DNA from 3 places in the Isoptericola sp. NPDC056618 genome. Region 2 is predicted to be linked to each of the others. Evidence: riboswitches for the same ligand, from Rfam matches in the RefSeq annotation. Region 2 holds a riboswitch; each other region holds the start of a gene.
What was found. A riboswitch is a leader RNA that binds a small molecule or an ion and turns the genes downstream of it on or off. The one in region 2 is predicted to bind thiamine pyrophosphate.
Positions count from the first base shown of each region.

Region 1: another riboswitch for thiamine pyrophosphate. It lies ahead of ACFQ8T_RS16195 (FAD-dependent oxidoreductase); the one in region 2 lies ahead of ACFQ8T_RS05565 (bifunctional hydroxymethylpyrimidine kinase/phosphomethylpyrimidine kinase).
Region 3: another riboswitch for thiamine pyrophosphate. It lies ahead of ACFQ8T_RS06060 (ECF transporter S component); the one in region 2 lies ahead of ACFQ8T_RS05565 (bifunctional hydroxymethylpyrimidine kinase/phosphomethylpyrimidine kinase).

Region 1 is NZ_JBHTVZ010000014.1:110,300-113,482, forward strand. It holds gene ACFQ8T_RS16185 (thiazole synthase) at 1-63, opposite strand, end outside; gene thiS (sulfur carrier protein ThiS) at 97-342, opposite strand; gene ACFQ8T_RS16195 (FAD-dependent oxidoreductase) at 339-1,574, opposite strand; TPP riboswitch at 1,564-1,666, opposite strand; gene thiE (thiamine phosphate synthase) at 1,698-2,381, shown strand; gene guaA (glutamine-hydrolyzing GMP synthase) at 2,479-3,183, shown strand, end outside.
Region 2 is NZ_JBHTVZ010000002.1:533,669-536,851, forward strand. It holds gene ACFQ8T_RS05565 (bifunctional hydroxymethylpyrimidine kinase/phosphomethylpyrimidine kinase) at 1-1,682, opposite strand, end outside; TPP riboswitch at 1,673-1,803, opposite strand; gene ACFQ8T_RS05570 (hypothetical protein) at 1,937-2,593, shown strand; gene ACFQ8T_RS05575 (YcnI family protein) at 2,683-3,183, shown strand, end outside.
Region 3 is NZ_JBHTVZ010000003.1:37,776-40,958, forward strand. It holds gene ACFQ8T_RS06055 (ATP-binding cassette domain-containing protein) at 1-1,189, opposite strand, end outside; gene ACFQ8T_RS06060 (ECF transporter S component) at 1,164-1,802, opposite strand; TPP riboswitch at 1,796-1,907, opposite strand; tRNA gene ACFQ8T_RS06065 (tRNA-Ala) at 2,051-2,123, opposite strand; gene ACFQ8T_RS06070 (histidine phosphatase family protein) at 2,214-2,903, opposite strand; gene rsfS (ribosome silencing factor) at 2,900-3,183, opposite strand, start outside.

The DNA of each region.
Region 1 (3,183 bases), on a different contig from region 2:
GAGGGGGTCGACGAGAGGGTGCGCGAGCGGGCGGGACGTGGCCGCGGCGTGCGTGCTGGTCATGCTTCCTCCGTGCTTCCTGGTCAGGCTTCGTGGTCAGCCGCCCTGGACGGCGGTGACGATCTCGACCCGGTCGCCGGGCGAGATCCGGGTACCGGCCCACAGGCCGCGGGGGACGACGGCGTCGTTCACGGCGACGGCGATGCCCTGGACGGACCCGTCGGCGACGAACGCGGGCACGAGGGCCGCGACGACGGCCTCGACGCCGTCGCCGTGCGGCCCGTCGAGCGGGTAGGCCTCGCCGTTCACGACGGCGGTGCGGGTGGCGGGGGTGGCGGTCATCGGGCGGCTCCTTCGGGGAGAGGGTCGGCGGGCGCGAAGCGGCGCGGGTCCGCGGCGGACAGCGCCGGGTCGGGGGGAGGCGCTCCGGTCAGCTCGGCCACGACCGCGTCGGCGGTGAGCGGGGCGAGCAGCACCCCGTTGCGTCCGTGCCCGACGGCGGCGAGCAGGCCGGGGACGCCGGTGGCGCCGACGAGCGGCAGGTTGTCGGGGGTGGCCGGGCGGGCGCGCGGCGTGACGTCGACCAGCGCGGCCTCGTCGATGCCGGGCACGAGCGCGCGGGCGTCGCGCAGCAGCGCGAACACGCCGCCTGCCTCGGCGCGGCGGTCGTCGGGGCGCTCCTCGCTGGTGGCGCCGACGACGATCTCCCGGTGCCCTGGCCCGGTGCCGGTGCCGGTGCCGGTGCCGGGGCCCGCGCCCGTGCCCGGGCCCCGTGGCACGACGTACACCGGCCGCCCCTGCACCGTGCCGCGCACCACGTGCTCCAGCGCCAGCTCCGGGCCGGCGTCCAGGCGCAGCGTCACGCCCTTGACCGGCCGCACCGGGACGCGCAGGTCGGGGACGCCGTCGAGCAGGGCCGCCGTCGCGTCCGCGCCGGTCGCGAGGACGACCGCGCCCGCGGCGTGGCGCGCGCCCCCGTCGTCGTGCACCGCGACGACGCGGCCCGCGCCGTCGCGCTCGAGCCGCACCGCCGTGCGGCGCACGAGGGCGCCGCCGAGCGCCTGGACGAGCGCCGCGTGCGCCCCCCGCGGGTCCACGGCGAGGTCGCCCTCGACGACGGCCGCCCCGGCGAGCCGCGGCCCGAGGTACGGCTCGCGCCGCCGCGCGGCGGCCACCGAGACCTCGGCGGAGGCGAGACCCCACTCCCGGTGCAGCGCCAGGACCCGGCGCAGCAGCGCGAGGTCGTCGGCGTCGTACGCGACGGCGAGCGACCCGGCGCGCAGCAGGGGGACGTCGCGCCCGGTCGCCGCGGCCAGGCGGGCGGCGAAGTCGGGCCAGCGGGCCGCCGACGCGACGTTGAGGCGGGCGAGCTCCCGCTCGCCGAAGTCGGACTCGCTGACGGCCGCGAGCATCCCCGCCGCGGCGCGGGTGGCGCCCTCGCCGGGCGACGGGTCGAGCACGGTGACGGACAGCCCGCTCGCGGCGGCGCGCCAGGCGACGGCGAGGCCGACGATCCCGCCGCCCACGACGACGACATCGGACGGGGTGCCGGACGGGCTGCTGGGCGTGGGCATGTGCGCTCCCTTCGCTGGCATGACCCAGATCAGGTTCGACGGTCGGCTCCTACGCCCTCTCAGCCCCGAGCGGGGCTCCCGTGCGCGGCCACTGTAACCCGGGCCGTGGTTACCCTGACCGGCGTGACCACGACCGCGCCCGACCACGGTGCCGCCCCGGAGACCGCTCCCGACGCGACCCGCGCCCGCCTCGCCGACGCCCGCCTGTACCTGTGCACCGACGCCCGCGAGGAGCGCGGCGACCTGGAGGACTTCCTGCACGGGGCGCTCGCGGGCGGCGTCGACGTCGTGCAGCTGCGGGACAAGACGCTCGACGTCGCGCGCGAGCTCGAGCTGCAGGAGGTGGTCGCCCGCGTCGCCGCGGAGCACGGCGCGCTCTGGGCGGTGAACGACCGGGCCGACGTCGCGCAGCTCACCGGGACGCCCGTGGTGCACATGGGGCAGCGCGACCTCCCGGTGCCCGCCGTGCGGTCGCTGCTCGGGCCGGCTCCGGTGCTGGGCCGGTCCACGCACTCCGCGGACCAGGCCGCCGCGGCGGAGGCCGACCCGGACGTCGACTACTTCTGCGTCGGCCCCCTGTGGGCCACGCCCACCAAGCCCGGCCGCGCGGCCGTCGGGCTCGACCTGCTGCGCGAGGTCGCCGCCACCCGCCCGGCGACGCCGTGGTTCGCCATCGGCGGCGTCGCCGCGGAGCGCCTCGACGCCGTGCTCGACGCCGGAGCGTCGCGCGTCGTCGTCGTACGGGCGATCACGCAGGCGCCGGACGCCGAGCGGGCCGCGCGAGAGCTGCGGGAGCGGCTGGGCTGACGGTCCGGGCCGGACCGCCGCGCGAGGTGACCTACCCCACCGCGTGACCCGTGGGACAGGCCCGGGAGCGGTACCGTCCGGCGGCTACGATGGCTCGGTGACGTCTCCCGCCACCGACACCCCCACCACCGCCGACCTGGCGCCCACGCCGCGTCCGGTCCTCGTCGTCGACTTCGGCGCCCAGTACGCGCAGCTCATCGCGCGCCGCGTGCGCGAGGCCCGCGTCTACTCCGAGATCGTGCCGCACACGTTCACCACCGAGCAGATGCTCGCCAAGAACCCGGCGGCCATCATCCTGTCGGGCGGCCCGTCGTCGGTGTACGCCACCGGCGCGCCGTTCGTGGACCCGGCGCTGTTCGAGGCCGGCGTGCCGGTGCTCGGCATCTGCTACGGCTTCCAGGCGATGGCGCAGGCGCTGGGCGGCACCGTCGCGCAGACGGGGCAGCGGGAGTACGGCGGCACCGAGGTCGAGGTGTGCGAGTCCGGCGTGCTGCTGGCGGGCACCCCCGACCACCAGACCACCTGGATGAGCCACGGCGACTCCGTGCACGCCGCGCCCGAGGGCTTCGCGGTGCTCGCGACGTCGTCCGGCTCGCCCGTCGCCGCGTTCGAGGACACCGGCCGCCGGCTGTACGGCGTGCAGTGGCACCCCGAGGTCAAGCACTCCGCGCACGGCCAGGCCGTGCTGGAGAAGTTCCTCTACGAGGGCGCGGGGCTCGCCCCCGACTGGACCGCGGGCAACGTCATCGCCGACCAGGTCGCCGCGATCCGCGCGCAGGTCGGCGACGCGCGCGTCATCTGC
Region 2 (3,183 bases):
GCTGTGCCTGCTGTGCCTGAGGTGCCCGTCGTGCCGGGGAGGCCCGTCTGGTCGAAGAACGCCAGCTCGTGCTCGCACGCCGCGCGGAACGCCGCCGCCATCCGGTCCCGGGTGGACGCGTCGGACGCCGCGGCGGCGCGGCGCAGGATCGCGACGGCCTCCCGCGTCGCGTCCGCGAACGCGTCGTCGGCGTAGGTGCCCAGCCACGCCGCGTACGGGTGGCCCGCGTGGTTGCGCGCGGCCAGCCGCTCCCCCACGTCCTGATAGATCCAGTAGCAGGGCAGGACGGCGGCCACGAGGGTCACGTAGTCGTCGCCGGCCGCGCGCAGGTGGTCGAGGTAGGCGGCCGTCGTGGCGCTGGCGGGCACGTCCTGCGGCTCCCCGCCCAGCCAGCGCGTGTGGAGGTCGAGCTCCGTCACCAGGGCGCCGTGCGCGCCACCGGCCCAGAACGCCTGCTCGGCCCGCGTGGGCGCGAGCTCGCTCGCCCGGGCGAGGCAGCGCGCGTAGTCGCGCAGGTAGAGCGCGTCCTGCTCCAGGTAGGCGCGGAAGTGGTCGGCGTCGAGGGTCCCGTCGCCCAGCGACCGGACGAACGCCAGGTCGTCGATCGCGGCGCGCACGTCCGCGGCGTCGTCCCACCACCGGGCGACGACGTCCTCCGCGCCCGCCCCGGACGCACGGGCCGCACAGGACGCCGCCTGGGGTTCCGCGCCGCCCGCGCGCAGCCCCACCAGGTGGTCGACGGGACCGTTCCCGCCGCCGACGCGCAGGGCCTCCCCCGCCCGGATCGCCGCGGTCAGCCAGGCCTTCGTGCCGCGCAGCGCCTCCGCCCAGTCGCCCGTGCGCGCGTACCGGGCGGCCAGCCCGCTGGACAGCGAGCAGCCGGTGCCGTGGGTGGAGGTGCTGGTCAGTCGAGGGCCGGCGAGCTCCACGAGCACGCCCCGCGGACCGACGAGGGCGTCCGGGGCGCCCACGTCCCTCGCCTCTGACCGCGCGAGGAGGTGGCCGCCCTTCGCCACCACCAGGACCCCGTGCCGGGCGGCCAGCCGTCGCGCCTGCTCGAGGGCGGCGGGCCAGTCCGCGGCGGGGGGCTCCTGCGCGAGGACCGCGAGCTCGGGCAGGTTCGGCGTCACGACGTCCACCCGGCCGAGCAGGTCCCGCACGGCGTCCTCGGCCGCCGGGTCGAGCAGCCGGTCCCCGCTGGTCGCCACCATGACCGGGTCCAGGACGACGGCGGGGCGCGCGGTCGCGCCGGACGGCCCGGACGGGTGGGATGCGGCACGCGCCAGCCCGTCGAGCCACGCGGCCACCGCCCGGGCCACCGGGGCCGAGGCGAGCATCCCGATCTTCACGGCGTCGACGGCCACGTCGTCGGCGACGGCGTCGAGCTGCGCGGCCAGGAATGCGGCGGGCGGCACGTGCACGTCACGCACGCCGCGGGTGTTCTGCACGGTCAGGGCCGTGACGGCGGCCATCCCGTAGCCGCCCGCGGCCGCGATCGACTTGAGGTCCGCCTGGATGCCGGCGCCGCCGGACGGGTCGGACCCGGCGACCGCCAGGACCCGGGGCCTGCTGCCCGTCCGCGGCGCCGTCGTCGGCGACGAGACGGGAGCGGGGGCGGCGTGAGCAGGGGTGGTGGTGCCGGCGCGGCCGGCGGAGCTGTCTTCAGGTGCGCGCGCACTCATGTCGACATCCCTTCGCTAGTACGAGCTAGATCAGGTTCGACGGGTGTGTTCTCAGCGCCCGCCGGCCGGCCGTGACGAAGTCGCGGCGATGACCGGTCGGGACGCACCCCGTGTCGTGGCGCCCACCGTAGCCCAGGACGGCCCCGGCGGGTCCGGCGTCCCGCGCGGTGTGTCGTGGCCGGCTCCGCCGTCGCCCGAACGGCCGCCCGGGGCGGGGCTGCAGGTCCCGGCCGACGCCGCGGTAGGGTGCGGGGGTGCCCGTGGTCGTCCGTCGTGTGCGCGAGCTCCTCGTCGCCGGCACGACGCTCAGCATCGCGGCCGCCGCCCATCTCCTGGCCGGCGGCGCGCTCCCCGCGGCACCCCTCGCCTGGCTCGTCGTCGCGGCGCTCACGGCGCCGCTCGCGGTGTGGACCGCGCGCCGCCGTCTGACCCTCCCTCGCCTCCTGCCGGCGATGGTCGCGCTGCAGTTCGTGCAGCACACGACGTTGTCCGTGCTCGGCGCGGCGGGCACGGGTGCTCCCTCGGCTCCGCTCGCGACCCCGGGCGCCACCCCGGACGGCCACGCGCTCCACGCCATGGGCCCGGGCTCCCTCGCGCCCGCGACGGGCGGCGGGCTGCTGCACCACGCGGGCGACGCCGGGACGACGACCTGGATGCTCGCCGCGCACGCCGCCGCGGTGCTGCTCACCGCCCTGCTGCTCGCGGCGGGCGACCGGGCGGCCCTCACCGTGGTGGGGCACCTGCGGCACGTCGCGCTCCTCGTGCAGGAGCCGCGGGCGCTTCCGGTGGTCCGCGAGCACGCCGTCGTCGTCGGGCGCACCTGGCGCCCCCACCCGGCCCGCGTCCGCCGGCGCACGCCCCCACGCGGGCCCCCGCTGCTGCTCCCGGGCGCCCTCGCGCGCGCCGCCTGACCCTGCCCTGGTCCGTCGTCGGACGGGGGCGGGTCCCTCGCCGTCCCACGACCGACTGACACACCTGACAGCCAGGAGCAGAAGAACCCATGTCCAGGACCACCCCTGCCCTCCGCCCGCGTCGCCTCGCCGGCGCGGCCGCGCTCGCCCTCCCCGCCCTCGTGCTCGGCGCGACCGCCGCGTCGGCGCACGTGACCGTGACCCCCGACGCGGCCGAGGCCGGGTCGTACGCCACCCTCACCTTCAAGGTCCCGAACGAGTCCGCCGAGGCCTCGACCACCGCGGTGCAGGTCGACCTGCCCACCGACACCCCCTTCACCAGCGTGTCCGTCGAGCCCGTGCCGGGCTGGACCGCGAAGGTCACCCAGGCGCCCCTGCCCGAGCCCGTCGAGGTGCACGGCACCACCGTCACCGAGGCGCCGGCGAGCATCGAGTGGACCGCCGACGACGCCGACGCCGGCATCGCGCCGGGCGAGTTCCTCCGGTTCACCGTGTCGGCCGGCGCCGTCCCGGACGGCGTGGAGGAGATCGTCCTCCCCGCCACCCAGACCTACTCCGACGGCGAGGTCGTCGCCTGGGACCAGGAGGCG
Region 3 (3,183 bases), on a different contig from region 2:
GCAGCGCGAGCACCTCGTCCACGTCCACCGGGACTCCGAGGCGGCTTCCGGTGAGCTCCACCTCGTCCCGCACGCGCAGGGCGAGCAGGCCGTGCTCCGGGTGCTGCGGCACCCAGCCGCACGACCGTGCAAGGTCTCGCGAGGGGGCGGTACGCCCCGGGACGCCCCGCACCTCGCCGCCGGTCGGCCGCAGGTGCCCCGCGAGGGTGGCGACGAGCGTGGACTTCCCTGCCCCCGAGGGCCCCGTGACGGCCGTGAGGCGCCCCGCAGGCAGTCGCGCGGCCACGCCGTCGAGCGCCCGCGTGGTGGTACGGCCGCGCAGGCCGCGCGTCGTCAGGTCGACCTCGAGGGCGTCGACCGAGACCTCCGGCCCGGCGTCGTCCGGCGCGACCAGCGCGGCCGGGACGGGCAGCGGGGCGGGCGCCGCCACCCCGGGCAGCCAGACGCCGGCGCGCGTCAGGTCGCCGCGCGGGCCGGCCGCGCCGTCGCGCAGCGCGGCGGGCGCGACGTCGTGCGTGACCCGGCCCCCCGGCCCGAGCACCACGAGGCGGTCCAGGTGCTCGAGCCACGGCCCGACGTGGTGGTCGACCACCACGAGGGCGGTGTCCGTACCCTCCAGCGCGCCGACGACGGCGGCGCGGACCTCGGCCGCGGCGGCGGGGTCGAGCATCGCGGTCGGCTCGTCCAGGAGCAGCAGGCCCGGAGCGCTCGCCAGCGCCCCCGCGAGCGCGAGCCGCTGCAGCTCGCCGCCCGAGAGGGCCGACGTCGGCCGGTCGGGCGGGTACCGCAGCCCGACCCGGTCGAGAGCCTCCCGGGCCCGACGCCAGATCTCCTCCCGCGGCAGGCCGGAGTTCTCGGGGCCGAAGGCGGCGTCCCGGCCGATCCGGGCCGCGACGACCGCGGAGCCCGGGTCCTGCGGCACGAGCCCCACCCCGCCGTCCACGTGGACGGTGCCGGACAGGTCACCGGGCAGCGGGTCCCCCAGGACCCCCGCCAGGGCGTGCAGCACGGTCGACTTGCCCGCCCCGCTCGGCCCGACCAGGCCGACGCACTCCCCCGCGCCGACGGCGAGGTCGAGGCCCTCGATCGTCGGGGCCCGGCGCCCGGTGGGCCGCCAGCTCAGCCCCCGCACGAGCGCCCGGACGTCGTCGCGCGCCACGCCGTCAGGCCCGGGCGCGATCGGCGGCACGACCGTCGCCGCGGTCGGCGAGGTCGCGCCCCGGCCCGAACGCGTCGAGCACGCCGGCCCGCGCGAGGGCGCGCACGAGCGCCGCGCCTCCCAGGCCCGCGAGCAGCGCGCCGGACAGCGCGAAGAGGCCCAGGTACGCCAGCCGGAAGCCCCACGCCCAGTCCGGGTAGTAGGCGAACCACTCGTAGACGGCGCCGCACGCGCCCGCCGTCGCACCCGCCAGGGCCGCGACGGCGGTGCCGAACCGGCGGTAGAGGAACAGGGCGAGCACGAGCTCGGCGCCGAACCCCTGGACGACGCCGGAGACGATCGCCGAGAAGCCCCAGCCGGCGCCGAGCAGTGCCTCGACGCTCGCGGCGACGACCTCGGTGAGCAGCGCCGCGCCCGGGCGGCGGACGATGAGGCCGCCCAGCACGCCGCCGAGCAGCCAGCCGCCCCCGAGCAGCCCGGTGGCCGGCGGGAAGGCGACGGCCAGCCCGGCGGAGAGCAGGTGGTAGAGCTGGGTCCAGCCCCAGAAGACGACACCGACGGCCACGCCGAGCATGGCCACGGTGACGAGGTCGACGGTGCGGTACCGCAGGGACGGGCTGCGCAGGACAGTGGGCGCGGACATTCCAGGTAACTCCCTTCGCCGGTGCTAACCGGAGCAGGTTCCAAGGGTCTGCGGCTGTGCCCGCACTCTCAGCGCCCCTTCGACGGCGCTCCCCTGTCATGGGTGTCTTCAGATGTGGCGGCCGACGACGCGGCCGCAGGTCCGACCCTAGGCGACCACGGCGACGGCGCAAGGGCGTCCCGCACCGTGAAACCCCTGGTCACGCAAGAAGGCCCGGAACCATGAGGTTCCGGGCCTTCTCGTCGGGGTGGAGCTGAGGGGACTCGAACCCCTGACCCCCTGCATGCCATGCAGGTGCGCTACCAGCTGCGCCACAGCCCCGAGAACCGACTCTCGCGACCGCGGACGGCCAGGCGATTCGTCTGATTCGGTGTGTTCCTCCGGGCTTGCGCCCCTCGGAACGTCGATATCTTAGGCAGACTTCGGGCCAGGTTCCAAATTCCAGTCCGGCCCCGCCTGCCAGCGGTCCAGGGGGTACCCCGCGCCCACGTTGTGCGCCACGAGGCGCCAGGCCGGCACGGCCCCCTCCCCCGCACGGTGCAGGTGCGACCAGTGCACGTTGTGCATGCCCGACAGCCCGCGCCAGGTGGTCGGGTCGAGCCCGAGCAGCGCCGTCACCGCCAGCGAGATGGCGGCCCCGTGCGACACGACGACGAGCGTCGCGTCGTCGTCCAGGTCCGCGGCGTGCTCGGCCACGGCCTCGGCCATGCGCTGCGCGACCGCCGCCTTCGTCTCGGCCCCCGCGCCCACGGGTTCGGCGCCGAGGCGCCAGGCCGCGTACTCCTCGGGCCAGCGCTCCTGCAGCTCGGCGCCCGTGAGGCCCTCCCAGTCGCCGAAGCCGCGCTCGCGCAGGCGCTCGTCCGTGACCAGGGGCTCCCCGCCGAGCGCGTCCGCGTAGGCGTTCGCCGTCTCGACGGCGCGGCCCAGGTCGGACGACACGATGCGCGTCGCACGGTGCGACGACGCGAGCGCGGAGCCGCCCTCCGCGGCCTGCCAGCGCCCGACCTCGTCGAGCGGGATGTCGATCTGCCCCTGCAGCCGCAGGGAGGCGTTGTAGGCGGTGCGGGCGTGCCGCAGCAGGACGACGGTGCCGGCCGTCACCGCTCGTCGCCCGCGAGCCGGATCGCTCCGTCGCCCCCGCCGTCGCCGTACTCGGCGGCGGCCGCCGCGCCGTCGCCGCCGCGCGCGTCCTCCGGCAGCTCGACCGCCGGGCAGTCCTTCCACAGGCGCTCGAGCGCGTAGTACACGCGGTCCTCGGCGTGCTGCACGTGGACGACGACCTCGCCGAAGTCGAGCAGCACCCACCGCGCCTGCGCCTTGCCCTCGCGGCGGATCGGCTTGGACCCGGCGAGGAACATCGCCTCCTCGACGGCGTCCACGA